One region of the Citrobacter enshiensis genome, then DNA from elsewhere that is predicted to be linked to it. Evidence: predicted binding sites of a transcription regulator. Region 1 holds the regulator's gene; each other region holds the start of a gene.
What was found. Region 1 encodes sigma-54, which starts transcription at its own class of promoters, with help from an activator protein. Its sites were predicted from a motif close to GTTGGCACANNTTTCGCTNT; they were not measured.

Region 1 (9,807 bases):
CGATGAAATGGTTGCCAGATTGCCGCCAATCTTCAACAAGGTATTCCAGCCTTCTCGCCACCCTTGTTGTTGCAACAGATCTTCGATCATCAGGTGCGTGGTATCTGAGCGTGATGGGCTACTCATCAGCAGCGTTCCCTGATATCGCGATTGGCTCAGCGCTGCCCAGGTGGTCGGCATTGGTTCGTTTCTTTCTTCCAGGCGACTAACGTTCATCAAAATACCATAACCGGAAATGGCGACGGCGACGGTGGTCGCCCGGATGGATTCCGGCACCAGCTTCCGGCTGGTCTCCATCGTATTGTTAAACGGCTGGAGGTGGTTTTTGCTTTGCAGTCGCTGCAATAACATAGGGGATGAACTCAACACCAAATCGATATTTTCACCCAATGGATTTTCAAGCAGGCGCTCAATAGACGAACTGGTACGGTTCAGTGTGCGGATTTTGACGGCCTGCGGCTGCTTTTGCCATTGATTGATAATATGTTCCGTCGCTTCCGATGAGAGCGTTGTGGCGATCACCAGTTCGTTTGCGGAGGCGACGCTGGCGTACAAGAAACAACCTAATAGCACTCTTTGTAAAACGTAAATCATTTCGGAGTATAACCCTGATGAGCTTGTGATGTTTTTTGTTTTTTGGCTGCTTTATTATCGGGCAACTGCTACGGATAAAATATGTGACTGCTCTCAAAATTATAAAACAATAGATAATGAACTCATTTTTTTGTATTGAACCTTATATTGCACATTATTGATTAAGTCGTTGTGATAATCCAGTCTGTAAAAGCATTATGGGAAATAATTGGCATATGTGGATTTCTTTTTTGAGTTATTTTTGACTCATTAGTAGAGTATTGTACTTTTCGCCGTCTTTCTTCATTATCAGCATGGCCATTTGAACTTAGTTATGGTCGATTAATGTCAAATGTGAAAATTAATGCTGACAGTCAGGAAAAATAGCTGAGTGTGTCTGAAATGATTTCTATTGAACGGCATTATGTATTTTTACATAAAGTAAGTGTTATCTAAATTAACCCTATGAAAATAGGAAGGTGATCTATGCTCTCTTTATTGAAGCCAAAAGTGGCTACACATAAAGTGCCGGATAGCGAAATTAAAAATACCTATAATCGTTATCGTATGCAGGCGCTTTTTAGCGTATTTATCGGCTATCTCTCTTATTATATTGTCAGAAATAACTTCGTTCTTTCCACACCTTATCTGAAACAGGAATTGAATCTGTCAGCCACGCAAATCGGCCTGCTTAGTAGTTGTATGCTGATAGCTTATGGTATTAGTAAAGGTATTATGAGTAGTCTGGCGGATAAAGCAAATCCCAAAGTTTATATGGCCGTGGGACTGGTACTTTGTGCGTTGGTTAACTTCGCGCTAGGTTTTAGTTTTGCCTTTTGGATGTTTGCTGGATTAATCATACTGAATGGCTTCTTTCAGGGGATGGGGGTCGGCCCATCGTTTATCACCATCGCTAACTGGTTCCCGCGTAAAGAGCGCGGTATTGTCGGCGCGGTCTGGAATATTTCTCACAACGTCGGTGGTGGTATTGTTGCACCCATTGTTGGCTGTGCATTCGCGCTGGTAGGGACTGAGCACTGGAAAATAGCCACTTACGTCGTTCCGGCCGTGGTTGCTGTTGTGATGGCGGCGGTTGTATTGATATCAGGGAAAGGTTCTCCAGTTAGTGAAGGGTTACCACCTTTGAGCACTATTGTTCCGAATGATGTCACCGTCAAGGCAAAAGATGATCGTGCACCTGAAGATATGAGTTCATGGCAGATTTTTTGCACTTACGTGCTTAAAAACAAAAATGCCTGGTTTGTTTCCTTTGTCGATGTTTTCGTTTATATGGTTCGTTTCGGTATTATCAGCTGGTTACCGATTTACCTATTAAGCGTTAAGCATTTCACCAAAGCGGAAATGAGTACTGCATTTCTGATTTTTGAATGGGCCGCGATCCCTACCACTCTGTTGGCGGGTTGGTTGAGCGATAAGCTGTTCCGTGGTCGTCGTATGCCGCCCGCTATCATCAGCATGGTTTTAATTTTTTTCTGCCTGCTGGGTTACTGGAAGAGTGACTCTTTGCTGAGCATTACTATTTTCGCCGCCTGTGTCGGTTGTCTGATTTATGTACCACAGTTCCTGGCATCAGTGCAGACGATGGAAATTGTTCCTGGTTTCGCTGTCGGTTCCGCCGTCGGCTTGCGTGGCTTCATGAGTTATATCCTTGGCGCGTCGTTGGGAACGAGTCTGTTTGGCGTCATGGTTGATCACGTGGGTTGGGATGGGGGTTTTTACCTGCTGCTTGTCGGCGTCATATGTTGCATCATTTTTTGTTTTCTAACGCACTTTGGTGCTCTGGAGCTGGAACGTCAGCGCCAGAATGGAGATGAGAGCAGCGACCTTAAGGGCCTTCAGGCCGAGAGAAACTAACCCTTAATGAGGTTTGCTCAATACGTAAACCTCGCTATTTCTTTTATCTTTATTCAAGAGGGAATAATGATGCTGAAGAAGATCGGTCTTTTTTCGTTGGTCCTGCTATCCGCATCTTTCGCATCGGCGGAAGATCATGCGTTGAATGCGACAGAGTTATCACGTTTTCCCATTGAGGAGGCGCGTCAGGGCGTTGCAGTAGATGCCAGCTATATTTACGCCATTGACGACAAAACTATCGCCAAATACCCGAAAAAAGGCGGTAGTAAACCCCTTTCTGTATGGCATGGGAAGGAAGGCGATAATATCAAACACTTCAACTCCTGTTACGCGCAGGACAACGTTTTATATTGTTCACACTCCAACTATTCCAGCAGGCCGGTGTTAAGCTCAATGGAAATGTTTAGTACCCATGATATGTCTCACGTTGGCAATCACAGCTTTGGTTTTATGGGATTCAACTACGGTTCAGTAACCTGGGTCTTTCCTTATCGCGGTTACTGGTGGGCCGGATTCGCCAACTATGACGAAAAAGGAACCGAGGCTGGAAAAGATCATAACTATACGGCGCTGGTCAAATTTGATAACGAAGGTCGCGTACTGGAGAGTTGGGCTTTTCCATCGAACGTTTTGGCAAAAATGGCGCCGAAGAGTAGTTCCGGCGGCGGTTGGGGTCCTGACGGCCTGCTATACGTCACGGGTCACGATGCCAAAGAACTCTATGTTTTGCGGTTGCCGGAAACCGGTTCAATACTGGAGTATGTGGCTACCATCAACGTGCCATTTGAAGGGCAGGCCTGGGCCTGGGATCGTAGCTCACCAGATCGGATTATTTATGGTATCACCCGCAACAGCAAAGAAGTGATCGTAAGTAAAATACCCAGCATTCCCACGGAGTTGCTAAAACCGCAAGCGTTAGTGAAGTCCGTAGACGCGATGAAGTGATGGATTGAGAAATAGTGCATGGGTTTGCCGATATTATGGCAAACCCATGCCGATTAGGTTAGCCCGTTAACATTCAAGTTCGAACCTGGCTTAACCGGCGTTTGGCTGAGTTACGCTTCGCGGGAAGACAGGGCCAGCGTGCTTCTGTCTTTCGACGGCGCGTCTTTCTTCAGCGCTACCGCGAGTGCAGGTTGGGCAATAAACCGTTCCCACAATCTTTCTTGTTTACGCTCACAAAACCACTTTGACCAGGTCGCCAGGGGGATAAGCGTACTCTCTCCTATATTGTCGCAAATTACCGGGATCACCTCTGATTCGCTGATGCGATGACACAGAATATTCTGCGGCTTCAGGGTCATGGTGACAATGCGGTTGTCACGCAAGTAGCGTTTGAGTTTCTTCAGGAGTTGACGCAAGACCACGGTGTCTTCTTCATAGCGGCACTGGGCAGCAAACTCCGTCAACGTGACGGACGGTTTGCCGTCAAAGTCGGCGATGACATCGTAGACGTAACCTGTGCCACAATCGGTTTCCACCGTCCCGTAATAGCGCGGAATACCGCTCCAGTCTTTCAGGTGGCGTGACAGGTGCGCGTAGTATTTCAGCTCGCGTCGGGTTTCCTTGTCGCCGCCATCCCCATTGTGGTAGACGATCTTAATACAACGCTGGGCATCATCCGGATGCGCATAACATTTACGATGTCTTCCGGTGCCCAGGGGGATCTGTTGGGATAAACGTATCATGAGATCTCTGGAAATGTTTTCTGACATAAATCCAGTATGACCTTCCAACTTAAATGAATCCTAAACGATCGGTCTTAAGGTTTTCTTAATATTGTTACAGGGCAGAAAAGCGCACTAAATGTACAAGTGATGTCTGAGTGTAACAGTAGGCAGGGGGGATTTGGCACCGCGGAGGAGGTGAACATCGCGGGTTTGCCGAATGGCGAAGCACAGTATCAGCGTGTATACAGGCAATCCAGCCCGGTAAGCTTACGCATGCCGGGCTGGACGGTGTTTCTCGGGGGATATGACGCTATAGCAGAGGAACGCCGCTTAGTCTTCGTCGAACCCTGAATTGAACAACGCGATGACAGCCGCCAACGCTTCCACTTCCTGGGGGCCGGTGGCTTCGATTTCGATTTGGCGCCCTTTGGCTGAGTCCAGCATCAGTAGCGCAATCACGCTGTTTGCTTCAGCCTCAGTCCCTTCATCATTGCGTAACAATACTTCAGCTTCAAAACCCTGCATTAATTCAAAGAGTTTCATTGCTGGCCGGGCGTGCATACCCAGCTTATTCGTGACTTCAACAGTTTGCTTCACGGTCATGTTTTGCGTTTTTCCAGCGTACGATGGCGTGACTGTACGTTCTTGCCGCGAGAACGGAAGTAGTCTGCCAGCTGCTCTGCAATATACACCGAACGGTGTTTCCCGCCAGTACAACCAATGGCTACGGTGAGGTAGCTGCGGTTGTTTGTCTCCAGCATCGGTAACCATAGCTCAAGATAGCTGCGAGTCTGATAAATAAAATTGTGTACTTCTGTGTGCCTGTCGAGGAATGCGGCGACCGGCTTATCCAGGCCCGTCATTGGGCGCAGTTTCGGGTCCCAGTGCGGGTTAGGCAGGAAGCGCACATCGAACACATAATCCGCATCAATCGGAATACCGTGCTTGAAGCCGAAAGACTCGAAGACCATCGTCAGTTCGCGTTCACGTTTACCCAGCAGGCGAGTTCGCAACATCTCTGCCAGTTCATGCACGGACATTTCGGACGTATCAACGATCAGATCTGCACGGGAACGCAAGGGTTCCAGCAAATCACTTTCTTCATCAATGGCGCTTTCCAGCGACAGATTCTTGCTGGACAGCGGGTGCAGGCGGCGCGTGTCGCTGTAACGGCGAATCAGCGTGTTGCGATCGGCATCGAGAAACAACAACTGAGGGGAGAAGGCATCCGGCAGGTTATTCATTGCCTGCTCGAAAATCTCCGGCGATTCCGGCATGTTGCGCACATCGATGCTGACGGCCGCAGAAATCTGGCGATCGGCCAGTGTTCGGGCCAGATCGGGCAACAGCACTACGGGAAGGTTATCCACGCAGTAAAAACCCATATCTTCCAGCGCTCGCAGGGCGACAGACTTACCTGACCCTGAACGACCGCTGACGATCATCAGTACCATGTACCGTTTCTCCTCACAACGACAAAAAGGGATGCCATTGGGTTGTTATGCTTCATCCTGTCCACCTTCGGTGTCAGTGATGATTTTATAAAGTTCTTCGTCACTTTGGGCTGAACGCAGGCGGCGGCAGATAGTTTTATCCGCCAGACGTTTCGCCACCAGAGATAGCGTATGCAAATGCGTTTTGGTTTGGTCGGCGGGAACAAGCAGGGCGAAAAGCAGATCGACAGGCTGATTATCTATAGCGTCGAAAGCAATAGGCGTTTCGAGTTGTACGAACACGCCGACAGCGCGTAACGTATCTTCTTCCAGCTTCCCGTGCGGGATTGCAATGCCGTTACCAATCCCTGTACTGCCCATTTTCTCACGCGTCAGAATGGCTTCAAACACCACCTGAGAGGGCAGGCTGAGCTGTTTTGCCGCCAGTTCGCTGATGATTTCCAGCGCGCGTTTTTTGCTTTGGCAGTGGACGCCACTGCGCGTACATTCCTGGTTAAGTACACTGCTCAGTTGTAGAGTCGAATCGTTATTTATCATAATTTCACCTAAGAACCTGCCCCATCCAACTGACGGGTCAGATTCGGAGCGCTAACTGTACAAATGGCCTGTTGTGCTTCACAACAGGCCGTCCTGCACCCGTTAACTGCCCGGACAATTAGTGTTGTTTCAGTTTATCTTTATGTTTCGTTAATTGCCGGGCCAGTTTATCAATCAATCCGTCAATAGCGGCATACATATCCTGACCTTCGGCACTGGCATGAATCTCGCCGCCGTTCACATGCAGTGTCGCATCCGAGGTGTGGGTCACTTTCTCCACTTTCAACACAATGTAGACCTGATTAATCCGGTCAAAATACTGTTCAAGCTTAGCGAACTTGCTTGAAATAAACTCACGCAAAGCTTCAGTAATTTCGACGTTATTTCCAGTGATGTTGAGCTGCATAGTGTCTTCCTTATCGGTTGGGTCAAACCAGTTGTTTGCGCTGGTTAGACGGCGGAATGGATAAAGACTCTCGGTACTTCGCAACGGTACGGCGCGCTACCATGATACCTTGTTCTGACAGCATAGAGGTTAACTTGCTGTCGCTCAGTGGTTTCGCGGGGTTTTCCGCAGCAATTAACTTCTTCACCAGCGCTCGTATCGCCGTGGACGAGGCTTCGCCGCCGCCTTCGGTATTGACGTGGCTGGAAAAGAAATATTTCAGTTCAAAAATTCCGCGCGGACTGTGCAGATACTTTTGCGTCGTCACTCGGGAAATTGTCGACTCATGCATTTCGACGGCCTGGGCGATATCCGCCAGCACCATCGGTTTCATAAACTCTTCGCCTTGCTCAAAAAAGGCTTGTTGCTGCTCAACGATACAGCGGCTGACGCGCAGCAATGTATCGTTACGGCTTTCCAGACTTTTGATTAACCACTTCGCATCCTGAAGATTGCTACGGATAAACTGGCTGTCCGCGTCGTTACGCGCGCCATTGCACATGGCGGCATAGTGCTGATTGATCTGCAAACGAGGAATGCTGTCGCTGTTCAGTTCCACCGTCCAGCGATCGTTATGTTTACGGACCAGCACATCAGGGATCACGTATTCAGGCTCGCCTGTCTGGATCGACTGTCCGGGTCTGGGATCGAGCGACTGAATAAGATTGACCGCTTCTTTGAGCACCTCTTCCTTCAGGCGAGTGACGCGCATCAATGAGCGAAAATCGTGATTGGCCAGCAGATCAAGGTGATCGCTGATGATCAGGCGAGCCTCTTGCAGCCAGGGCGTCGCGGTGTCGAATTGCGAGAGTTGGATCAGCAAACAGTCGCGAAGATCTTTTGCTGCCACGCCGACAGGATCAAAACGCTGAATGCGTTTAAGCACGGCTTCAACTTCATCAAGGTCAATCTCTTCGTCACCCATGCTCTCGAGGATGTCATCCAGCGAGACGGTGAGATAGCCGGTTTCGTCTACCGCATCGACGATCGACGTAGCGATCGCCCGGTCAGTGTCCGAGAACGGCGTAAGTTCCACCTGCCACATCAGGTAATCCTGTAGCGACTGCGTGGTTTCACCCTGATAGACCGGCAGCTCATCGTCGATATAGTCGCCGCTGGTGCCGGACGGCGTTCCTGCGGTGTAGATTTCATCCCAACTGGCATCAAGCGGCAGCTCTTCCGGCATCTCTTTTTGTTCGAGTGCGTCTGCGGTGTCCAGGGTTTCGCTGTCCTGAGTTTCCTGGGTGTCGATTTCTTCGTGAAGATCGGTTTGCTCGAGCAGTGGATTACTTTCCAGCGCTTGCTGAAGTTCTTGCTGAAGTTCCAGCGTGGACAACTGCAACAGACGGATAGCCTGTTGTAGTTGAGGCGTCATGGCCAGTTGTTGGCTGAGCCTGAGTTGCAAACCTTGCTTCATGTTCAGAGTGATTCTCTCCCGCTATGACGTCGCAATCTTCTACCCTATCAGAGTCTGAAGTCTTCCCCAAGGTATACACGTTTAACGTGCTCATCTTGCAGGATTTCTGTCGGCGTACCGTGTGCGATTAGGTGTCCCTGACTCACGATATAAGCGCGTTCGCAGACCGCCAGCGTTTCACGGACGTTATGGTCGGTGATCAATACGCCGAGCCCGCTGTCGCGCAGATGCTCAATGATGCGTTTAATATCGATAACGGAAATGGGGTCAACACCCGCAAAAGGTTCATCCAGCAGGATAAATTTAGGGTTGGCCGCCAGCGCACGGGCGATTTCCACACGACGGCGTTCACCGCCGGAGAGCGACTGGCCCAGGCTGTCACGCAGGTGCTCGATATGAAATTCTTCCATCAGCTCATTGGCTCTGTCGTCGCGCTGTTCGCTCGACAGATCGTCACGGATTTGCAACACCGCCATCAGGTTATCAAATACACTCAGGCGACGGAAAATGGAGGCTTCCTGCGGCAGATACCCGATACCGCGGCGCGCACGCGCATGCAGCGGCAGCAGGCTGATATCTTCGTCATCAATAATGATGTTGCCTGCATCACGCGGCACGATGCCCACAACCATATAAAAGGTCGTGGTTTTACCCGCACCGTTTGGGCCGAGAAGACCCACGATTTCCCCGGAGTTGACGGTCAGACTGACATCTTCCACCACCCGGCGGCCCTTATAGGCCTTTGCAAGATTCTTTGCAGTTAATGTTGCCATAACGAATTAGTTACCCTTCTTCTGTGCCGGGGCCTGGCCTTTGTTTTTGTCTTGCAGCTGCGACGGAACCAGAACCGTGGTCACACGTTTGCCTTTTTCACTAAAGGCCTGCATTTTTTGCTCTTTCACCAGATAGGTGATTTTGTCGCCGGTAATGTTGCTGTCGAGCTGCTCCAGGTAGGCGTTTCCGGTGAGGATGACGAAATCTTTCGCCAGCTCATAATGCATTTTCGAGGCGTGGCCTTTAACCGGCTTACCGTTGTCCTGCATCTGATAGAAGGTGGCAGGGTTGCCGAAGCCATCAATCACTTCTTTGCCATCTTCACCGCCCGGACGGGTAACGACCACTTTATCAGCATTAATTTTGATGGTGCCCTGGGTGACAATGACGTTACCGGTGAAGGTGACGACATTGCCCTGCATGTCCAGGGACTGCTGGTCCGATTCAATATGAATCGGCTGCTCGGTATCGCCCGTGACGGCGAACGCAGGAATGCTGGCGGCCAGAAGTGAGCTGGCAAGCACAAGATTAAGGCTGAGTTTGTTTTTTTGGAATTTCATAGGAGGTTCTAACCTTTTCAATCAGCTCGGCGTTCTTGCTGCGTAAGTTGCCGCGCATTTTCAGTCCGCTGGAGTTAAATGTTGTTCCGTATAACGTCACGAGATCGTCAGAGGTAACATCCTGCGTTACCAGATTGATCTTCGCGTTATCGGTCGTAATTCTGCGTAGTTGAGAGTCAGGCACCAACGCGTTGACTTCAACGTGGCCGTAGAGATACAGCATCCGGTCATCGGTCAACTTGGCTTTGTCGGCCTTAATCGACCATGTCGGGATTTTATCCTTATCAAAGGTGGTTAACACGGGTCGGGTAAACCACGAAACCGCCTGATCTGAATAGTATTCAACATGTTGAGCGATGAGGCGATAGTTCAGCGCCCCTTCAGGACTGTATACGACGGTATCCGTATGCTCACTTTTATAAGTTGGGTCGCTGTTATTCACGACAACCTGGGGCGCATCGTCTTTATCGACCAGATTGATACCGATAAGCACCAGAATGGC
Region 2 (9,807 bases), 1.5 Mb from region 1:
CAGCGGCTATTGTTATTTAGCTTCGAAATCTCTATGCACCGCCCAGATACGCTTTTCGCACTTCGGGATCGACCAACAGTTCCTGACCGCTGCCGCTAAGGCGAATTTCGCCATTGACCATCACATACGCGCGATCCGAAAGTTTAAGCGCGTGGTTGGCGTTTTGTTCGACTAAAAAAAGCGTCATCCCGGCCCGTGTTAACTCGCGCAGCGTCTGGAAAATTTGTTTCACCACCAGCGGCGCTAATCCCAGACTCGGTTCATCCAACAGCAGTAATTTGGGGCGACTCATCAGTGCGCGGGCAATAGCCAGCATCTGTTGCTCGCCTCCCGAGAGCGTCATGGCGCGCTGATTGCGCCGCTCCTCAAGGATGGGAAAGAGGTGATACATCCGTTCTTTATCCTCTTTATGGTAACGGTCGCCGATAGGAATACTCCCCATCAGGATATTTTCTTCGACCGTCATGTCCGGGAAGATTCGCCCGTCCTTCCGGGACCTGAGCAATCCCATTAGTGGCGATAAAGTGGGTGGATTTGTGGCTGATATCGTCATTACGGTAAAAAATCTGCCCGCGCGCGATGCGTGGTTGCCCAAAAATGGACATCAGCAAGGTCGATTTTCCGGGCACCGTTGGCGCCAATCAACGAGACGGTTTCTCCTTCATTTACCGTTAGCGAAATCGCTTTCAGCGCCTGAATCGGGCCATAAAAAACGTCCACATGGCGAAACTCCAGCAATGGCTGACTCATCCGGCAAGCTCCTCTTCATCTGTCCCCAGATAGGCGGCGATCACGCTGACGTTGTGCTGGATCTCCGCGGGCGCCCCCCGGGCAATCACATCGCCATGATCAAGCACGATAACGTGATCGGAAATCTCCATGACCATGCTCATATCATGCTCGATCAACAACACGGTAACGCCATGCCGTTCACGCAGGACGCGCACAATGCTGCTGAGCGCCTCGGTTTCCACCGGGTTGAGTCCGGCTGCCGGTTCGTCGAGACAAATCATCTCCGGTCCCGTGCACATGGCGCGAGCAATTTCCAGCCTGCGCTGTTGGCCATAGGAGAGGGTCCCGGCCAGGCGGTTTGCACAATCCACAAGGTTCACCACCTCCAGCCAGTAAAAGGGCGCGGTCGTGAGCGCCCTGATTTTCGGCTTTTTGATACGCCGGTGTGTTAAATATTCCGGCAATCAGGTTGCGGTTCGCCTGCATATGCTGGGCCACCATCAGATTTTCGATCACCGACATTTCGCGAAACAGGCGGATGTTCTGGAAGGTTCGCGCCAGTCCGGCACGGTTGACCAGATGTGTGCCGCCGAACATTTTGTAGTAGATGCGTGAGGCCAGACGGCCAGGATTGAAAAAATCAGTGGCGTGGATTTTTTGCCCTTACACCTGAATCACATCGGTGGTTTTGGCGCGGGTTATTAAACACAATCGCCCCCGCCGAAGCCTGATTAAAATCCGGTCAGGCAGTTTGAACACCGTGGTCTTACCGGCACCGTTTGGACCAATCAACGCCGTGATTGAACCCCGGGTAACCTCCAGATTGACATCGTTGAGCGCTTTTATCCCGCCAAAGTGCATCATCAGATTTTCAACACGTAAAATGCTGTCAGTCATGGCGCGACCCCTTTGCGAATAGCGAAACCGGCGCGGCTGGTGCGGACCAGCCCACGGGGACGCCAAATCATCATTAACACCATTAAGACGCCAAACAGCAGTACCCGGTATTCGGCAAAATCCCGGAGTAACTCGGGGGCGACGGTCAGAACAAAGGCCGCCAGCACCACACCGAGCGTGGAGCCCATCCCGCCGAGTACGTACGATGGCAAGAATGAGCGCAGACTCGAAGAAGGTAAACGAAGTCGGATTAACAAACCCTTGATAAGTCGCGAAAAAGACACCGGCAATCCCGGCCGTCGAAGCCCCCATCATAAAGGCGGAAAGTTTGACTAATACATGGTTTAAGCCCAGTGAGCGGCAGGCAACCTCATCTTCGCGAAGCGCTTCCCAGGCCCGGCCAATGGGCATTTTGGTTAAGCGATGTTGATGAACAGCACCAGCAACACCACCAGAACCAGGACCGTGTAGATAAAAATAAACTTCAGGTTAGGGTTGTACGTCAGACCGAAAAACTCATGAAACGGCACGCCGCCGTCCTTCGCCCGCCGGCCAAACTCAAGGACCAAAAAGCGTGGGGGCAGGCACGGACACTCCATTGGCCCACCGGGTTAAAACTCAGCCAGTTGTTCAGGATCAGACGGATAATTTCACCAAATCCCAGCGTCACAATCGCCAGATAATCCCCGTGCATTCGCAATACCGGAAACCCCAGTAGCGCGCCAGCCAGCGCCGCCATAGCAGCGCCAATGGGCAACATGACCCAAAAACCGAGCCCCAGATACTGATATCCCAGCGCCAGCCCATAAGCGCCAATGGCGTAAAAGGCCACGTAACCCAAATCCAGTAATCCGGCGAGCCCGACCACAATGTTCAGGCCCAGTCCCAGCAGCACGTAGATCAGCCCCAGAATCGCCACCGTCAGCAGATACTTGGTCGCCACAAAGGGGAAGGCGATAGCCAGCAGCATCAAGCCAGGAATTACCCAGCGCATGCGGGAGGCGTAACCCACCGGGCGGACGTACACACCGTCGTCAGCGCCTTCAAACCGGCTGGCAAACTTCTGCCCGATCTGAGTTTGCAGCGCCAGGCTGACGAGAAAGCGTCCTGCCATGACCACGGCAACCAGCCATGCCACGCGGGTCGGGGCAAGCGTGAAACTGTAGCCTTTTAAAACCACCCCCACGATGGGGCCAAACACAATCAGCGCGCACAGTCCGGCTAATACGGTGTCGACCAGGCATTTTTTAATATCAATTTCTGATTTCACGACGGCCTCTGTCATCTCTGTCATCGTTTTGCCCTACCACCTTCACGACCATTGGGACGTCCCAACAGCCCCTGCGGGCGGAAGATCAGGATGACCACCAATAATGCAAAGGAGAACACGTCCTTATAATCGGAGTTAACGAGCCCGGCGAATTGCGCCTCTGCGACACCAAGCAGCATGCCGCCGAGCATGGCGCCGGGAAGTGAACCGATCCCGCCCAGTACCGCGGCGGTAAACGCCTTGATGCCGATGATAAAGCCAGCATAAAAGTCAAACGTACCGTAGTTCATGGTCACCAGAACGCCCGCCAGCCCCGCCATCGACGCGCCCATCACAAACACCAGCGAGATAACCCGGTCAGTGTTAATGCCCAGAATGGAGGCCATGCGCCTGTCCTGCTGCGTCGCGCGACAAATTCGTCCCAGTCGCGTGTACTGGATAACCCAGGTCAGGACCGCCATACCGACAAACGCCGCCAGCAGAATAAAGATTTTGGTCCAGGTGATTTGCACCATTCCGTCGCCGACATTGAAACGCAGCACGCCGCTCATCAGCGTCGGGATGCCTTGCTGGTTGGGCCCCTGACTGATTTGCACATAGTTTTGCAAAATGAGTGACATACCGATGGCAGAGATGAGTGGCGCCAGACGGGTTGAATTTCGCAGGGGGCGATAGGCAATACGTTCGATGACCCAGCCGTAGACCCCCGTTATCACGATAGTGAAGATCAGGGTGCCAAAAATCAGCAGAGGGAAAGAGTGAATGCCAAAGTAGGAGAGCAGGCCCAGGCCAATAGCACAGAGGTACGCGGAGATCATGTAAACTTCGCCATGCGCGAAATTGATCATGCCGATGATGCCGTAGACCATGGTGTAACCGATGGCAATCAGGCCATACACCGCTCCCAACGTCAGACCGTTGATCATCTGTTGTAAGAAGAAAGCATCCATTTGAAATTCCCGCCAGTGGTAAGGCAACCGGCTCGCACAATCCGGTTGCCTTCAGGGTTGCAATGCCTCACCCGAGAGGGGAGCGAGAAGTCAGAACCGACCTGACGGTATTAGAGTTGGTGATATTTACCTTTGTCATCCCACTGGTAAACCACATAATCAGACACTTTCAGATCGCCTTTCTCATCCCAGGATTTGGGGCCCATCACCGTGTCAACGGAGTGTGATTTCAGCCATTCGCCCGCTTTGGCGTTGTCTTTTCCTGCGGCGCCGTAGGCGGCAGCAATGGCCTGAATTGAGGCATAGGCATACAGGGTGTAGCCTTCCGGTTCAAAACCGCTGGCGCGGAATTTCTCAATGACCGCTTTGCCTTCCGCAATGGTGCGAGGATCTTTACCAAAGGTCATTAACACACCATTGGTATACTGCGCGCCACCGGCAGCCGTCACCATCTCCTCCGTCACCACACAGTCGCCGGAGAAGAATTTAGCCTGTACTCCTTGCTCGCGCATTTGACGCACCAACGGACCCGCTTCCGGATGGCAACCGCCAAAATAGACAACGTCCGGCTTCAGCGCGCCGATTTTGGTCACCAGGGCATTGAAATCTTTTTCACCGCGCGACAGTCCCTCATACAGGACTTCTTTGGTGCCCCGTTTTTGCAGTGCGGCTTTCGTTGCGTCGGCTAAGCCCTGACCGTAGGTATCTTTGTCGTGAATGACGGCGATCTTTTTCGCTTTCAGGACGTCCAGCATGTAGTTTGCCGCCGTGACGCCTTGCTGATCGTCACGACCACACATGCGAAGCATGCCTTTCATTCCGCGTTCGGTAATCAGTGGGTTGGTTGACCCCGGGGTTATCGTCAATACTCCGGCTTCATCATAGACTTCGGACGCTGGCATGGTGGAGGAAGAACAGAAATGACCGACCACGGCAGAGACTTTGGATTCATCGACCAGGCGGTTTGCCACCGCGACGGCCTGCTTCGGCTCACAGGCGTCGTCGCCCTGCACCAGCACAATTTTCTCACCTTTAATACCGCCTGCCGCATTGATATCCGCTGCCGCCTGCGATGCCCCTTTCCAGTATTGCGCTCCATACGTGGCATTGGGACCGGTAAACGGCCCGGCCACGCCAATCGTGATATCTGCCTGCGCATAAAATGCGGTACTTAAACAACCCATAACGGCAATCTGCAGAGGTAACTTAATCATTTTAATAGACATTTGGATATTCCTCAGTACTGTTCAATACCAGGCGCCGGGAGGCGCGGGGAAAATCATAAACTTCGTCATTTATTGCGTTATCAAGCGGGCCGCGTACGGCTGTCATTTTTTAAGCAAAAACTCCGCCAGGTTGATAAATATCGACATTGTTATCTGACAGACGTAGCAGTGCGATGTGAAATACGACGTCGCAATTTCATCAGGTCAGTGTCAATCGTTATCTAAGGAGGAGGTTGCCTTCACGTGGCAGACTGGGATGCGTGGTATCCAAACCGTCCAGAATCTTAAACATAGCTGCAGAAAAGTCAGGCTGCGCACCTTGTCGGTGCAAAAATGCGGAGAGGATCACTTGAACGATGCGCAAGGCTCAGGAAGGCCGGGCTTCTGAACTCCCCGTTTTGTTTAGAATAATCCCCGTCTACCCTGTAAGATGAGCCCAGGCAAGCGTATTTCACTGAGGATTAGCGTTATGAACACGGGACCATTGAACGAAAGCGAACTGGAGTGGCTGGATGATGTACTGACGAAGTACAACACCGAACACGCGATTCTGGATGTGTCAGAGCTGGATGGTCTGCTGACGGCGGTTACTCAGTTCTCCACGTGAGATTGAGCCGGAGCAGTGGCTGGTGGCAGTATGGGGAGGACCGCAATATGTGCCGCGCTGGTCATCGGAAAAAGAGATGACGCGCTTTATGAATCTTGCGTTCCAGCATATGGCTGATACCGCCGACAGACTGAACGAGTTTCCGGAGCAGTTTGAACCTTTATTTGGCCTGCGTGAAATTGAAGGCCATGAGCTGACGATTGTCGAAGAGTGGTGTTTTGGTTATATGCGCGGAGTGGCGCTTTCTGACTGGTCAGCGTTGCCCGATTCGCTGAAACCGGCGCTGGAGGCGATTGCGTTGCACGGTACGGAAGAGAACTTTGCCGTGGTAGAGAAGATGACGCCAGAGGCATTTGAAGAAAGCGTAGAGGCTATCCGGATGGCGGCGCTGGATCTTCATGCCTGGTGGATGGCGCATCCGCAAGAAATTCTGCCGCAGGTACCTGTGAAAGTGGAAGCCAAACCAGGGCGTAACGATCCCTGTCCTTGCGGCAGCGGCAAAAAGTATAAGCAGTGCTGTCTGCACTGATAGTACGTTAAGCTCAGACGGCGCTTAAACCGCAGTTTAAGCGCCATCTTCTGCATTCAACCTGGTTCAGGGCAGCAGTCCCGCCGCGATAGAGAACTGAACCCCGATCACCACAATCCCGCAAAGAAACACCAGACCTAACGCCACTGAGCCTCCCTTCACGCGGTATCCCGCCTGAGGATTATGCTTTCGGCTTTGCCATGTCAGCAAAGAAGGGATCAGCAACGCCAGTACCGCCAGCGCTACACCGGCATAACCCAGCGCCATGACAAATCCGCGCGGATAGAAGAGGGCAAACGCCAGCGGCGGCAAAAAGGTAATCGCGCCAGTTTGCAGGCGTCCGCCAGCGGTATTGCGACGCTGGAACAGATCCGCCAGGTAATCAAATAATCCCAGCGCAACGCCGAGGAACGAGGTCGCCAGTGCCAGATCGGCGAACAGGTGTACCGCCAGCTCAACGTGAGGTGAGGCAACCACTTCCCTTAATGCCTGAAGCAGACCGTTTAATCCGGCGTGATCGGCCAGCAGCCCCATAAATGTTGAGGAGTCGATACTACCGAGGGTCGCGAGCTGCCAGAAGATATAGGCGATCAGCGGGATTGCGCTGCCGGTGATAAACACCCAGCGCAATTTGCGAATATTGCCGTCCATATAGCTGACAATGCTGGGCACGCTACCGTGAAAACCAAACGAGGTAAAAATCACCGGAATGGCGGACCATGCCAGCCCTTGTTGCAGCGGCAGGGTGAGAAGATTGACTTTGTGGATATGCGGCATCAGCAGCGCCAGCATCACCACCAGGAAGATAATTTTGGCGCTGAACAGAAAACGGTTGAACAGATCGACAAGCGACGTTCCAACGCAGACCACGCCACCGGCAACAAAGGTGAACAGCAGTACGCCAGCGGCTGGCGACATTTCTGTGCCAGTCCAGTCGTTGATACTGGAGGCGAGCAACTCACCGGCGCCGCTAATGTAGGCCGCTGTCAGGGCATACATTAAAAACATCATGCTAAACCCGGTCACCCACTGACCGTAGCGTCCCAGATACCGTTTTGCCAGCGTACCCAGCCCCGTATCTGCCGGAACATGTTGATACACTTCGAGAAGTAACAGCGCGGTGTAACACATCAGCGCCCACAGCCCAATCAATAACGCCAGCGTGACGCTGAAACCCACACCCGCTGCCGCCAGCGGCATGGCCAGCATACCTGCACCGATTGTGGTTCCCGCCACGATAAAAACACTTCCCAGAGTTCTATTCTTCACGCTTTCCTCTGTCCCAGAGATAATCAATAGTGGTATCTGCGGCGCAGGGTAAGGCATTACGCGATTTTCGTCAAATCGGCGTTACAATGAGTGTGAAGTTTTATTTACATTTTTTTATGGGTGTGGGAGGACCCGCATCATGCCAGTGGCCAAAGGATGTAAACCTGCGTTAGCGCAAAGCAGAATACCCCGCTTCATTTTAGGCTAGGCGCTTTATTGAGGAGGATGTATGGATTCGATTCACGGCCACGACGTGCTTAACATGATGATTGCATCAGGCGAGCAATACACACATGCCAGTCTTGAGGCGGCGATCGTTAAGCGGTTTGGCGCGCAGGCGCGTTTTCACACCTGTTCAGCAGCAGAGATGACGGCGGCTGAACTGGTGGCATTTCTGGCGGCGAAGGGGAAATTTATTGCGAAGGATGACGGTTTTACGACGCACGAAAGCAAAATCTGCCGTCATTAAAAGAGTCCGGTGAAGTGGGCAGAAAACCCGCTTCACCGGAGCGAAATTAATTCTGCGTATCCAGGGTCGACAGTTCTTTGTCGATGAAGTAAAGACCTTCACCGCTTTTACCTGCCAGCGTCAACTTATCAATGACCGATTTAAATAACTTCTCTTCTTCATGCTGTTCAGCCACGTACCACGGCAGGAAGTTAAAGGTCGGATAATCCTGGTTGGTCATCGCCGCGTGAGCCAGTTCGTTAATTTTCTGGGTGATCAATTGCTCGTGTTCGTACGTAACACGGAACAGTTCATCCAGTGATGTATATTCAGCTGAAAGGAGAAGCGACGGTATTAATCCGCGGCAGACTACCGGTATCGGTCAGATAATCGAACAGGACGCTGCATATGCGTCATCTCTTCCTGAGCGTGACGGCGCAGGAACGCGGCAGCACCTTCAAAGCTGTTATAGCTGCACCACGCACTCATTTGCTGATAGAGCAGAGACGAATATAACTCGAGGTTCATCTGTTCATTCAGTTTTTCGATCATTTCTGTTTTCAGCATTGTTCTGCTCCACACATGTTAATGATATGTCGATGTGGCGCCACTATAATTTGTTATTTAATTATTTGCAAAAGGTAAAATAATAAAATCAATTATTAAAAATGCGAATGGGAATAAAACGCATTAACGCTATTAAATTAAAAATACAGAAATGTCGGCATAATAAAAGGCCAGTTATTAATAAACTGACCTGGATGTTCAATAATAGGTTGGCGGTTGTAGAGGGGATCGCCATGCCCTGGCACTGATACGATAAGGTTATTTTCGTATTCAGGCACAGAGAGCCCGCATAAACACTGCAGGTGGAGACTGGCTGGCCGAATCCGACGGCGTTAGCGTAGCCCATTTGCTGGCATTCACGCGTGGCGGTCCCTTTCGCGACATAGTCGTCAGTGCGTGCCGTTTGCAGCATCGCCTGATTCCAGGTGAGGCGAACAATCCCACTGGTGGCGTTGACTTCGCTGACGTTTGCTTGTCGGGTGATGGTGCATCCCGCCAGCATTAACAGCGAGAGGGCAAGAAAAAGGCTCTTCATGATATCGCTCTGAAAGTTCGGTGATACGCTATCCTATCTGATACCCCCTCCGTCCAATGGCTTGAATAGCCTGAGGATCACCCGTGTTTAATGGCAACGAGCGGGGGAATGAACAAAAAATGCCCCACAGGCAGGAAAAGCGTGAGCCTGTTTTTGTCTTTTAAAACCACCTTTCATTAAATTTGAAAATACGTTCATTGCGTAGTAATGTGGCGTCAATTTCAAAGACTCACGTCGGGGTTTATCGCGACGCATCCGGGAGACACAGTATGAAAATTGCACTGATGATGGAAAACAGCCAGGCAAGCAAAAATGCCATCATTCATAACGAACTCAAGGCCGTCGCGGATGAGAAGGGATTTCCCGTCTTTAACGTGGGCATGAGCGATGAGAATGACCATCATCTGACTTATATTCATCTTGGCATTATGGCCAGTATTCTGCTCAATGCTAAAGCGGTTGATTTTGTCGTGACCGGTTGCGGCACGGGTCAGGGGGCGCTGATGTCCCTGAACATCCATCCGGGCGTTATTTGCGGATACTGTATCGATCCGGCTGATGCGTTTCTGTTTGCCCAGATCAACAACGGCAATGCGCTTTCTCTGCCTTTCGCGAAAGGTTTTGGCTGGGGTGCCGAGCTGAATGTGCGTTTCATCTTTGAAAAAGCGTTCACGGGCCGTAAAGGGGAAGGCTACCCGCCGGAGCGTAAAGAGCCGCAGGTTCGCAACGCAGGCATTCTGAACCAGGTGAAAGCGGCCGTGGTAAAAGAGAACTATC
Region 3 (9,807 bases), 2.0 Mb from region 1:
AAGAATTATTAAAGGTTGCCTATGAATGGCGGGATGCTGAACCAGAAAATGAGGATGCGCACTATTGCCTTTGTGTCCAGCGATTGTGCCTCCAGGAAGGAGAGAGCTTACTGCCCGATCTCTGCGCCTTCTGGCAGACCTGGCCCTCGACACACGCTGACGATCTGCTGTTGCACTGGTGTCGCCAGTATCGCCCCGATTATTTCCCGCTGTTGGTACTGGTGATTGAAGCTCGTAGCCTGGTCGATGCTGAAGGAATGTCGCTGAAGTATGTTCCCGGCGAAAGCGCGCGGACGCGTCTATTGTGGGCGGAGATTTTGCACAGCGGTCGGCTGTCGTCATTGGGCCGCTCGTTTGTCGAGTCGCTGCTCTACAAACGGAAAGCCATGTCGTGGTCGAAGACGATGCTGAAGGAGCAGGGCGAACCGGAAACGCCGTTACTCGATCTCTACCGGACGGCTGAACAAGTTGTCCTCGAAGCGTTTCCGAAACAAAAAGCGTTTTATCGCTTGCTTATGCGTCTGGAAGCCGATGAGGCTTGTCCGCTGGAAGCGCTGGTCACTCGCTCATTACTTGCTAAAATCCCTCTGAAACAGGGCGATCTTCGTGACAAGAAAGACCTTGAGGAAGAGCTTCAGGAGGCGAAAAACGCACCGCCTGAAGTTGAAAAAACGGCCCCTGATGTACCAACCAGTAACACAATGAAAGTACTAAAAATCATCGGCTTCATTGCGCTAATTGTCGGCGCCTTAAACCGATTCTTCCATTTTTTCTAGCGCACGCTTCTGACGACCGAAAGCGCCCGTTACGGCGCTTTCGGTTCTTCAATACCCAGATATTCACAGGCCCGGTGGCGAACGTTATCAACACGCTCTTGATCGTTGGAGAGCAGAGCGGCATCGAAATCGGTAATGATTTTACCGAGCCACTCCCGCTCTTCACTCAGCGCGCGTGACCATCTTTCTTCCAGTTGCGCCTTAAACGTCCGGTTGGCCAACATATCCCGCGGATAAATTTTCAATTCTTGCAAGCGCGCCCGACTGGCGTCGATTTGCTGCTGAGTCAGTAACGCCGGGCTATGGTTGATTACTCTCGACTCCGTTTTCCCGTCTTCCAGCAGGATATCAACTTCCAGCAGCCCATTGATATCGTAGCTAAAGCGAATGTCTATCGACTGATAGGCACCGGTTTTTTCCAATGGCACATCGAACGACTCCACCAGTATATTATTTTTAACTTTATGATTTTCGCCCTGATAAACATTAACCTGAATAGAGTCCTGGTCAGGGTGCATGGTGGAGTAGGTCTCGACCTTTGAAACCGGGACCGTGGTATTACGCTCAATGATCGGTGAGAAGATCCCCGAGACGCCTTGTTGGCAGACCTCAATGCCTAATGAATAAGGGCAAATATCGGTAAGAATGACCTCTTCGACATCTTCACTGCGTAACCGGCAGGCGGCCTGAATGGCAGCGCCGAGTGCGACAATGGTACTGGGGTCATAATTTTGATAGGGCAATTTGCCGAAAAGGCGAACGGCGATGCGATGCACCAACGGCATTTGCGAGGCGCCGCCGACGAGCACCAGACTGTCTATCTGACTCGGCTTCAGTCGTGCGTCTCTTAGCGCCTGTTCAATCGGTACGCGCAGACGATTAAGCAGCGGCAGCCACAGGTCTTCCAGCTCATCTTCGTAAAATTCGCACGTCATCAACTCGCGATCGTGAACGGGGCACCATGACAGCTTCAGTGGCATATCGCCGTCGCATTTTGCGGTTTCGGCCATGGAATACAGTTCAGCAAGCGCGGCTTCGGGCAGGGTTGATTTGTTGAGCTCCCAGTGTTTCAGAGCCGCATCAACCAGCATAGTGGTAAAGTCTTCGCCGCCCAGATAGTTGTCGCCTGCGGATGCATGTACTTCGATGACCGGAGTAGCGTATTCAAGTACCGTCACGTCGAAGGTGCCGCCGCCAAGGTCGAAAACCAGCGAACGGGTATTTTGCTGCGTGTGCAGGCCATAAGCCATCGCGGCGGCGGTCGGTTCATTGATTAAACGCACCGCATTCAACCCAGCCAACTCCGCCGCCAGGCGGGTATGTTTACGTTGCTCGTCGCTGAAGTAGGCGGGAACGGAAATCACTACATCATTTACAGGCTGATGAAGGTACTCTTCCGCATCTTCTTTTAACGACCGCAAAACTAAAGAGGACAATTCCGGGGCATTAAATGACTCATCACCCAGTTTCCAGGATATATTGCTGCCCATCGACCGTTTAAATAATGCGGCGGTTTTATCCGGATGAGAGATGCGTCGGGATTTCGCCGGTTTACCTACCAAAATATGTTTATTTTCATCGATACTAATTATGGATGGCGTTAAATATTCACCAAATTTATTAGGGATTAATTTTGCGCGACCTTCTTGCCAGACGGCAATTAAACTGTTGGTAGTACCCAAATCGATACCAATAGCGAGATTTGCATTATCCATTGCATTTTTAACTTGTCGGAAATGAGAATAACAGAATAAAGCCACCCTATTTTATTGCGGTGATCTCAATCAAGACATTTGATTAAGCATTTTGCAAACTTACCCATTCCTGGTGGTTTGTACGGTTTTTTATATAACATGGGGAACGCTGAGCAGTAAGGTATTCGGGACTATGTGCAGAAAAGCATGAAATGGCGCGCACTATGGCGTGCGCGCCAGCAAGATTAATGCAGGATTTTGGCGAGGAAATCTTTGGCGCGTTCTGATTTCGGGTTGGCAAAGAAGGCCTCTTTTTCCGAGTCTTCGACGATTTTGCCTTCATCCATAAAAATGACCCGATTGGCCACTTTCCGTGCAAAGCCCATCTCGTGAGTCACCACCATCATGGTCATGCCTTCATGCGCCAGCTCCACCATGACATCCAGCACTTCATTGATCATTTCCGGATCGAGGGCGGAAGTCGGCTCATCAAACAACATCGCGATGGGATCCATACACAAGGCACGGGCGATCGCCACACGCTGCTGCTGGCCCCCGGAAAGCTGCGCCGGAAACTTATCGGCATGCGCAGAAAGACCCACACGTTCAAGCAGTTTCAGCGCCTTTTTGCGAGCCGGTTCTTTCTCGCGCTTCAGGACTTTCACTTGCGCCAGCGTCAGGTTTTCAATGATGGACAGGTGCGGGAACAGTTCAAAGTGCTGGAAAACCATCCCTACACGAGAGCGTAGTTTCGCCAAATCCGTTTTTTTATCGTTAACGACGGTGCCGTCGACGGTAATTTCCCCCTGTTGAACAGGCTCCAGCCCGTTCACCGTTTTGATAAGCGTCGATTTGCCGGAACCCGAAGGGCCGCACACGACCACCACTTCCCCTTTTTGCACTTCTGTGGAGCAGTCGGTCAGCACCTGAAAGTGACCATACCATTTAGAAACATTTTTCAGGGTAATCATTAAACTGTCCTTTTCTTCAGATAGGTGACCAACAACGACGCGCTCAGGCTAATAACAAAATAGACGGCACCCGCGAACAGAATCATTTCGACCTGTGTACCGTCGCGTTCGCCAATCGTGGAGGCGGTACGGAAGAAGTCCGCCAGACTCAATACGTAGACCAGCGAGGTATCCTGGAATAGCACAATGCCCTGGGTGAGCAGCAACGGCACCATCGCGCGAAACGCCTGCGGCAGTATGATCAGTTTCATTGACTGCCAGTGTGTCATTCCTAATGCCAGCGCCGCGCTGGACTGACCGCGTGAAATACTCTGGATACCGGCACGGATAATTTCTGAGTAATATGCTGCTTCAAACATGGAAAACGCGACCATCGCTGAAATCAACCGAATATCGGCCTTTGGCGAGAGTCCAAGCACATCCTGTAGTAGCCCCGGTACAATCAGGTAAAACCACAGCAGTACCATCACCAGCGGGATGGAGCGGAATACGTTGACGTAGGCTTTGGCAAACCAGGCAACAGGCGCAAAGCTGGAGAGTCGCATCACCGCGAGAAGGGTTCCCCAGACAATCCCGATGACAACGGCGGTGACGGTAATTTTCAGGGTAATGACCAGTCCCGCCAGCAGATAAGGCAGGGAGGGAACAATGGAACTCCAGTCAAATTCGTACATTATTTGCCTCCCAAATTGCCAGGCAGGCGGATTTTGCGTTCCACCAGATTCATCACCAGCATGATGAAGGCGTTAATCAACACATAGGCCAGCGTAATGGCGGTAAACGATTCCCAGGCGTGAGCGGAGTAATCCAGCAGTTTGCCCGCCTGTGCGGCCATATCCACCAGACCAATCGTGGACGCGATGGCCGAGTTTTTCACCAGGTTCATCATCTCTGACGTCATTGGCGGCACAATCACGCGATACGCATTCGGCAGCAAAACATAGCGATACGCCTGCGGCAACGTCAGGCCCATGGCCAGCGCGGCATTTTTTTGCCCGCGCGGCAGGGACTGGATAGCGGCACGAACCTGTTCGCAAACACGAGCAGCAGTAAACAATCCCAGACAAAACAGGGACGAGAGAAAGAATTGAATGTTGGGGTCCAGCTCAGACTTGAACCACATGCCGATATTTTCGGGCAGCAGTTCTGGGATCACCAGATACCAGGTGAAAAATTGAACAATCAGCGGAACGTTACGAAACAGTTCTACATACAGCGTGCCGAGGCTGGAGAGGAAGCGGTTAGGAACGGTGCGCAGGATACCGAATAAAGATCCGACCAGGAAAGCAATAATCCAGGCGCTAATGGATAACGCGACGGTGACCTGAAAGCCGCTCCAGAGCCAGCCGAGATAGGTGGTGTTGCCGAACGGGGCTTGTTGTAAAAAAATCCCCCAGTTCCAGTCTATTGACATAAATCTACTCCAGAAAAAAAAGGGTAGCAGGGCTACCCTCGAAGATTGTTGCGCAGCGACTTGCGGTTTTCAGGCCAGGTGGGGAACGACCACCTGGCATATAGTCTGTCCGTGCTGAGCATCAATCGAGAGGGAGGGAAAACCTCCCATTATTTTAGTTAGTTAAGCGCTTTATCATTCGGTTCTTTGAACAGCGTTTTCATCTGCTCAGACAGTTCAAAATTCATATTCAGGTTCTTTGGTGGGATCGGGTTTTTAAACCATTTATCGAACCATTTCTCCGCTTCACCTGAGGTCTGTGCTTTGGCGATGGTGTCATCCATCAGCTTTTTAAACTCGGGATCGTCTTTACGCAGCATACAGCCGTAGGCTTCCTGGGATTGCGGCTTACCGACGATTTCCCAGTTGTCCGGTTTCTTCGCTTTTGCGCGTTCGCCGGCCAGCAGCGCGTCATCCATCATAAAGGCAACCGCACGACCGCTTTCCAGGGTACGGAAGGAGTCGCCATGGTCTTTCGCGCTGATGATGCGCATGTCCATTTTTTGTTCTTCATTCAGTTTATGCAGCAGTACTTCGGAGGTTGTGCCGGAAGTAACGACGACCGCTTTCCCTTTCAGGTCCGGGAAGTCTTTAACATCACCGCCTTTTTTCGCCAGCAGACGAGTACCGACGACGAAAATAGTGTCGGAGAAAGCCGCCTGTTTCTGACGTTCAAGGTTGTTGGTGGTGGAGCCACATTCAAAGTCGAATGTGCCGTTTTGCAGTAGCGGAATACGGTTCTGAGAAGTGATTGGGATCAGCTTCACCTGCAGGTCAGGTTTGTTGAGTTTTTTCTTCACGGCTTCAACGATGGCGTTGGAGTAATCCTGTGAATAACCCACCACTTTCTGCTGGTTGTCGTAATAAGAGAATGGCACTGAGGATTCGCGATGGCCGACGACGATGACGTCATTTTTCGCGATCTTGTCCAGCGTGCTACCTGCGGCAGGTGCTGCATCTTCTGCATGCGCCAGACCGGCAGACATTCCCATCACCAGCATTGCTGTGGCCAGCTTACGTAATTGCATATCCAACTCCTTTATCGTCTGCGTCAGAAACGCATTGATACCCATTGTGAGTGTCTGTGTTGTTATCACCTGCAACTTTAATGTGCAGTGTTATGACTGTTTGTTAACATTTAGTCTGGCTTAATGTAAAGATATTGCTGCGTTATTGTTTATTTTTGCGAAGTGCGCCGCACCGTTTAGAGACAATAATTTGTCATTGCACTATTTTGGCGCTACCAACGAACGGTATTGGTGCGACCGGGTTGCACAATCGGCCAAAAACGAATTTATCTTGTATAACAAAGCAATAGACGTGCCAGAGTGAAAAACGGGAGGGAAGTTGTAGGCCCGGTAAGCGAAGCGCCACCGGGCAAAAGGGGAAGGAGATTATTGACGACGCTGGCGCAGACTCATGATCACCGCACCGAAACCCAACAACGCGGTGATTACCCACAACGGCCAGTTGCCGGTGCGGGCGTAGGGCGTCAGGCCCGTCGTTGGTGTGACGCTGGTGGTCAACACCTGACGGGTAAACTGTGGGATCATCGCCTGGATGTCGCCCTGCGGTCCAATGACTGCCGTAATGCCGTTATTGGTACTGCGCAACAGCGGACGCGCCAGCTCCAGTGAACGCATCCGCGCCATCTGGAAGTGCTGCCACGGACCAATAGATTTACCAAACCAGGCATCGTTCGAGATGGTCAGCAGGTAATCGGTATCGGGGCGGAAGTTGTCCCGTACCTGTTCTCCGAGAATAATTTCGTAGCAAATGGCGGCGGTCAGTTTGAAGCCGTGCGCATGCAGTTGCGGCTGCACATACGGCCCACGACTGAATGACGACATCGGCAGGTCGAAGAACGGCGCAAGCGGGCGCAGAATAGATTCCAGCGGCACAAACTCGCCAAACGGGACAAGGTGATTTTTGTTGTAGCGATTGGTTGAGTCGTAGCTGTACGGACTGTCTTTACCCAGCGTGATGATGGTGTTGTACGTGTCGTAACGGTTTTTCTTGTTCAGACGCGCATCAACAATGCCAGTAATCAGCGTGCTGTTTTTCGATTTCAGCAGGTCATCCATCATGCCAAGAAAACGCTGCTGATTAATTTCCAGATCCGGAATCGCGGACTCCGGCCAGATAATCAACTGCGATTTTCCAAGCTCAGGCTGTGAGGCGTCGAGATAGATTTTTAGCGTGTTGATCAGCTGATTCTCATCCCACTTCAGCGATTGCGGGATATCGCCCTGCACCATCGAAACCTGAATGGTCTTTTCCGGCTCAGGGGTATACCACTGGATATAGCGCAGTGGGAAGGGGAGGGCGAAAAGCACCGCAGCCACGACAAAGGGACGCCAGTGACGTGTGGCGATGGCGAGGACCAACAGACCGCTGACCATCATCAACAGGAAGTTAATGGCTTCCACACCCATGACCGGCGCCAGCCCTTTCAGCGGACCGTCAATCTGGCTGTAACCGAACTGCAGCCACGGGAAGCCGGTTAATACCCAGCCACGCAGGAATTCCGTTACTTGCCAGACTACCGGGGCGGCAATCGCTACGCGAAGCCAGGTGGTCTTTGGCCACAAGCGTGATAATACGCCGGCAAAAAGCCCTGTATAAAGCGAGAGATAAGCGGCCAGCAACACCACGAGAAAGACGTTAACCGGGCCGGGCATGCCGCCAAACTGCGCAATGCTAACGTAAACCCAGTTAATGCCGGAGCCGAAGAGTCCCAGCCCCCAGAAATACCCCACGGCGGCAGACTGAAGCGGACGGCGATTTAAGGTGAGGGCCTGCAAACCCATGAGCGACACAATCGCGGCAGGCCAGATGTCATACGGAGAAAAGGCCAGCGTCCCGCAGACGCCGAATAATAACGCCAGCAGCAGGCGAATGCGCTGGCGTTCAATCAATGAGGCAAATGCCATTTTAAGTCCAATCCTGGTTTTATTCGTCCAGTTTCGGCTGAGGTGAGTCATCCGGAATTCTGACATGAACCTGAATAATACGACGGCTATCGGCCATCGCCACTTTGAACTGATAACCATCAATGTCGATGGTTTCACCACGCGCTGGCAGATGACCAAACGCCTGCATGACCAGCCCACCAATGGTGTCGACCTCTTCATCGCTAAAGCTGGTGCCGAAGGCGTCGTTGAAGTCTTCAATGGGCGCCAGCGCGCGAATGGTCCAGGTGTGGCGACTGAGTTGACGGAAGTCGATATCGTCTTCTTCGTCGTACTCGTCTTCAATTTCACCGACAATCAGTTCAAGAATATCTTCAATGGTCACCAGACCCGAAACACCGCCGAATTCGTCAATGACGATCGCCATATGGTAACGCTGAGAGCGAAACTCCTTCAGCATGCGGTCAACACGCTTACTCTCAGGTACGACAACTGCCTGGCGTAACACTTTTTCCATGCTGAAAGCATCGGCATCGCTGCGCATAAACGGCAGCAAATCCTTCGCCATCAGAATCCCTTCAATGTGATCTTTATCTTCGCTGATCACCGGAAAACGCGAGTGAGCAGACTCGATGATGACATCAAGGCACTCGTCCAGGGTTTGGTTGCGTTTCAGGGTAATCATCTGGGAGCGGGGGATCATGATGTCACGAACGCGCTGGTCCGCAATGTCCATCACCCCTTCGAGCATGTCGCGCGTATCTTCATCGATAAGCTCGTTCTGCCCGGAATCACGGATCAGCGCCAGCAGTTCGTCACGGTTTTTCGGTTCACCGTGGAACAGTTGGCTCAGTAACAGGGAGAAAAATCCCTTTTTGCTGTTTAATGTGTCACTACTGTGTGAATTGTCGTCGCTCATGGCGTCGTATGGGTTCTCATGTGAGTTAATGGGTTGCTCGTCACGCGTGTATTCAGCGTACGGCATTGTGGTCAGCAGCCGGGCATCAGCCCGGTCGCTTATTCCTTCTCGGCAATGTACGGATCCTCATAGCCCAGAGCAAGCATAATCTCTGTTTCAAGGGATTCCATCTCTTCCGCTTCGTCATCTTCAATATGATCGTAGCCCAATAAATGCAGGCTACCGTGCACCACCATATGTGCCCAGTGGGCATCCAGCGGTTTGCCCTGTTCTTTCGCTTCTTGCTCAACCACCTGACGGCAGATTATCAAATCGCCCAGCAGCGGCATCTCAATACCCGGGGGTGCTTCAAACGGGAAAGAGAGTACGTTGGTTGACTTATCTTTGCCACGGTAAGTCAGGTTAAGATCGTGGCTTTCCGCTTCATCCACCAGACGAATGGTGACTTCTGACTCTTCCTGAAACTGTGGGATCACCGCATTCAGCCATGTCTGAAACTGACTTTCTTCCGGTAAGCCCGTGTTGTTTTCACATGCGAGCTGTAAATCGAGAATAACCTGACTCATTTTTGTCCTTGCTCCTGGGCTTCATGCTTACGAACGGCAGCCAGTTCTGCTTTTCGTTTTTGTTCTGCTTCTTCCCAGGCTTCATAGGCGGTAACGATCCGCGCGACAACCGGGTGGCGTACAACGTCTTCACTGTGGAAGAAATTAAAACTGATCTCATCAACCTCAGAGAGCACTTCAATGGCGTGGCGCAGACCAGACTTGGTGCTGCGCGGCAGGTCAATTTGCGTGATGTCGCCGGTGATCACCGCTTTCGAATTAAAACCGATACGCGTCAGGAACATTTTCATCTGTTCGATGGTGGTGTTCTGGCTTTCATCGAGAATGATAAAGGCGTCGTTCAGGGTACGACCACGCATATAGGCCAGCGGTGCGACTTCAATCACGTTACGTTCAATCAGTTTTTCGACCTTTTCAAAACCTAACATTTCGAACAGGGCGTCATACAAGGGACGCAAATACGGATCGACTTTTTGGCTCAGATCGCCTGGCAGGAATCCCAGCTTTTCCCCAGCT

Region 2: a site for sigma-54 is predicted at 5,186-5,205, ahead of P2W74_RS09720 (branched-chain amino acid ABC transporter substrate-binding protein). Genes of this name have one in related genera too.
Region 3: a site for sigma-54 is predicted at 6,203-6,222, ahead of P2W74_RS16255 (amino acid ABC transporter substrate-binding protein). Genes of this name have one in related genera too.

The regions. Positions count from the first base shown of each region.
Region 1 is NZ_CP119862.1:492,765-502,571, forward strand. It holds gene P2W74_RS02345 (ABC transporter substrate-binding protein) at 1-594, opposite strand, end outside; gene pgtP (phosphoglycerate transporter PgtP) at 1,060-2,448, shown strand; gene P2W74_RS02355 (PQQ-dependent sugar dehydrogenase family protein) at 2,455-3,393, shown strand; gene yrbL (PhoP regulatory network protein YrbL) at 3,504-4,136, opposite strand; gene npr (PTS phosphocarrier protein NPr) at 4,449-4,721, opposite strand; gene rapZ (RNase adapter RapZ) at 4,718-5,572, opposite strand; gene ptsN (PTS IIA-like nitrogen regulatory protein PtsN) at 5,618-6,109, opposite strand; gene hpf (ribosome hibernation promoting factor) at 6,228-6,515, opposite strand; gene rpoN (RNA polymerase factor sigma-54) at 6,538-7,971, opposite strand; gene lptB (LPS export ABC transporter ATP-binding protein) at 8,019-8,744, opposite strand; gene lptA (lipopolysaccharide ABC transporter substrate-binding protein LptA) at 8,751-9,305, opposite strand; gene lptC (LPS export ABC transporter periplasmic protein LptC) at 9,274-9,807, opposite strand, start outside.
Region 2 is NZ_CP119862.1:1,997,903-2,007,709, forward strand. It holds partial or broken gene P2W74_RS09700 (ABC transporter ATP-binding protein) at 32-750, opposite strand; partial or broken gene P2W74_RS09705 (ABC transporter ATP-binding protein) at 747-1,629, opposite strand; partial or broken gene livM (high-affinity branched-chain amino acid ABC transporter permease LivM) at 1,626-2,914, opposite strand; gene P2W74_RS09715 (ABC transporter permease subunit) at 2,920-3,849, opposite strand; gene P2W74_RS09720 (branched-chain amino acid ABC transporter substrate-binding protein) at 3,960-5,033, opposite strand; partial or broken gene P2W74_RS09725 (YecA/YgfB family protein) at 5,545-6,211, shown strand; gene tyrP (tyrosine transporter TyrP) at 6,278-7,480, opposite strand; gene P2W74_RS09735 (YecH family metal-binding protein) at 7,710-7,949, shown strand; partial or broken gene ftnA (non-heme ferritin) at 7,996-8,495, opposite strand; partial or broken gene P2W74_RS09745 (YecR-like family lipoprotein) at 8,719-9,030, opposite strand; partial or broken gene P2W74_RS09750 (RpiB/LacA/LacB family sugar-phosphate isomerase) at 9,300-9,807, shown strand, end outside.
Region 3 is NZ_CP119862.1:3,371,190-3,380,996, reverse strand. It holds gene P2W74_RS16280 (J domain-containing protein) at 1-776, shown strand, start outside; gene P2W74_RS16275 (molecular chaperone HscC) at 806-2,491, opposite strand; gene gltL (glutamate/aspartate ABC transporter ATP-binding protein GltL) at 2,716-3,441, opposite strand; gene gltK (glutamate/aspartate ABC transporter permease GltK) at 3,441-4,115, opposite strand; gene gltJ (glutamate/aspartate ABC transporter permease GltJ) at 4,115-4,855, opposite strand; gene P2W74_RS16255 (amino acid ABC transporter substrate-binding protein) at 5,014-5,922, opposite strand; gene lnt (apolipoprotein N-acyltransferase) at 6,289-7,827, opposite strand; gene corC (CNNM family magnesium/cobalt transport protein CorC) at 7,847-8,725, opposite strand; gene ybeY (rRNA maturation RNase YbeY) at 8,824-9,291, opposite strand; gene P2W74_RS16235 (PhoH family protein) at 9,288-9,807, opposite strand, start outside.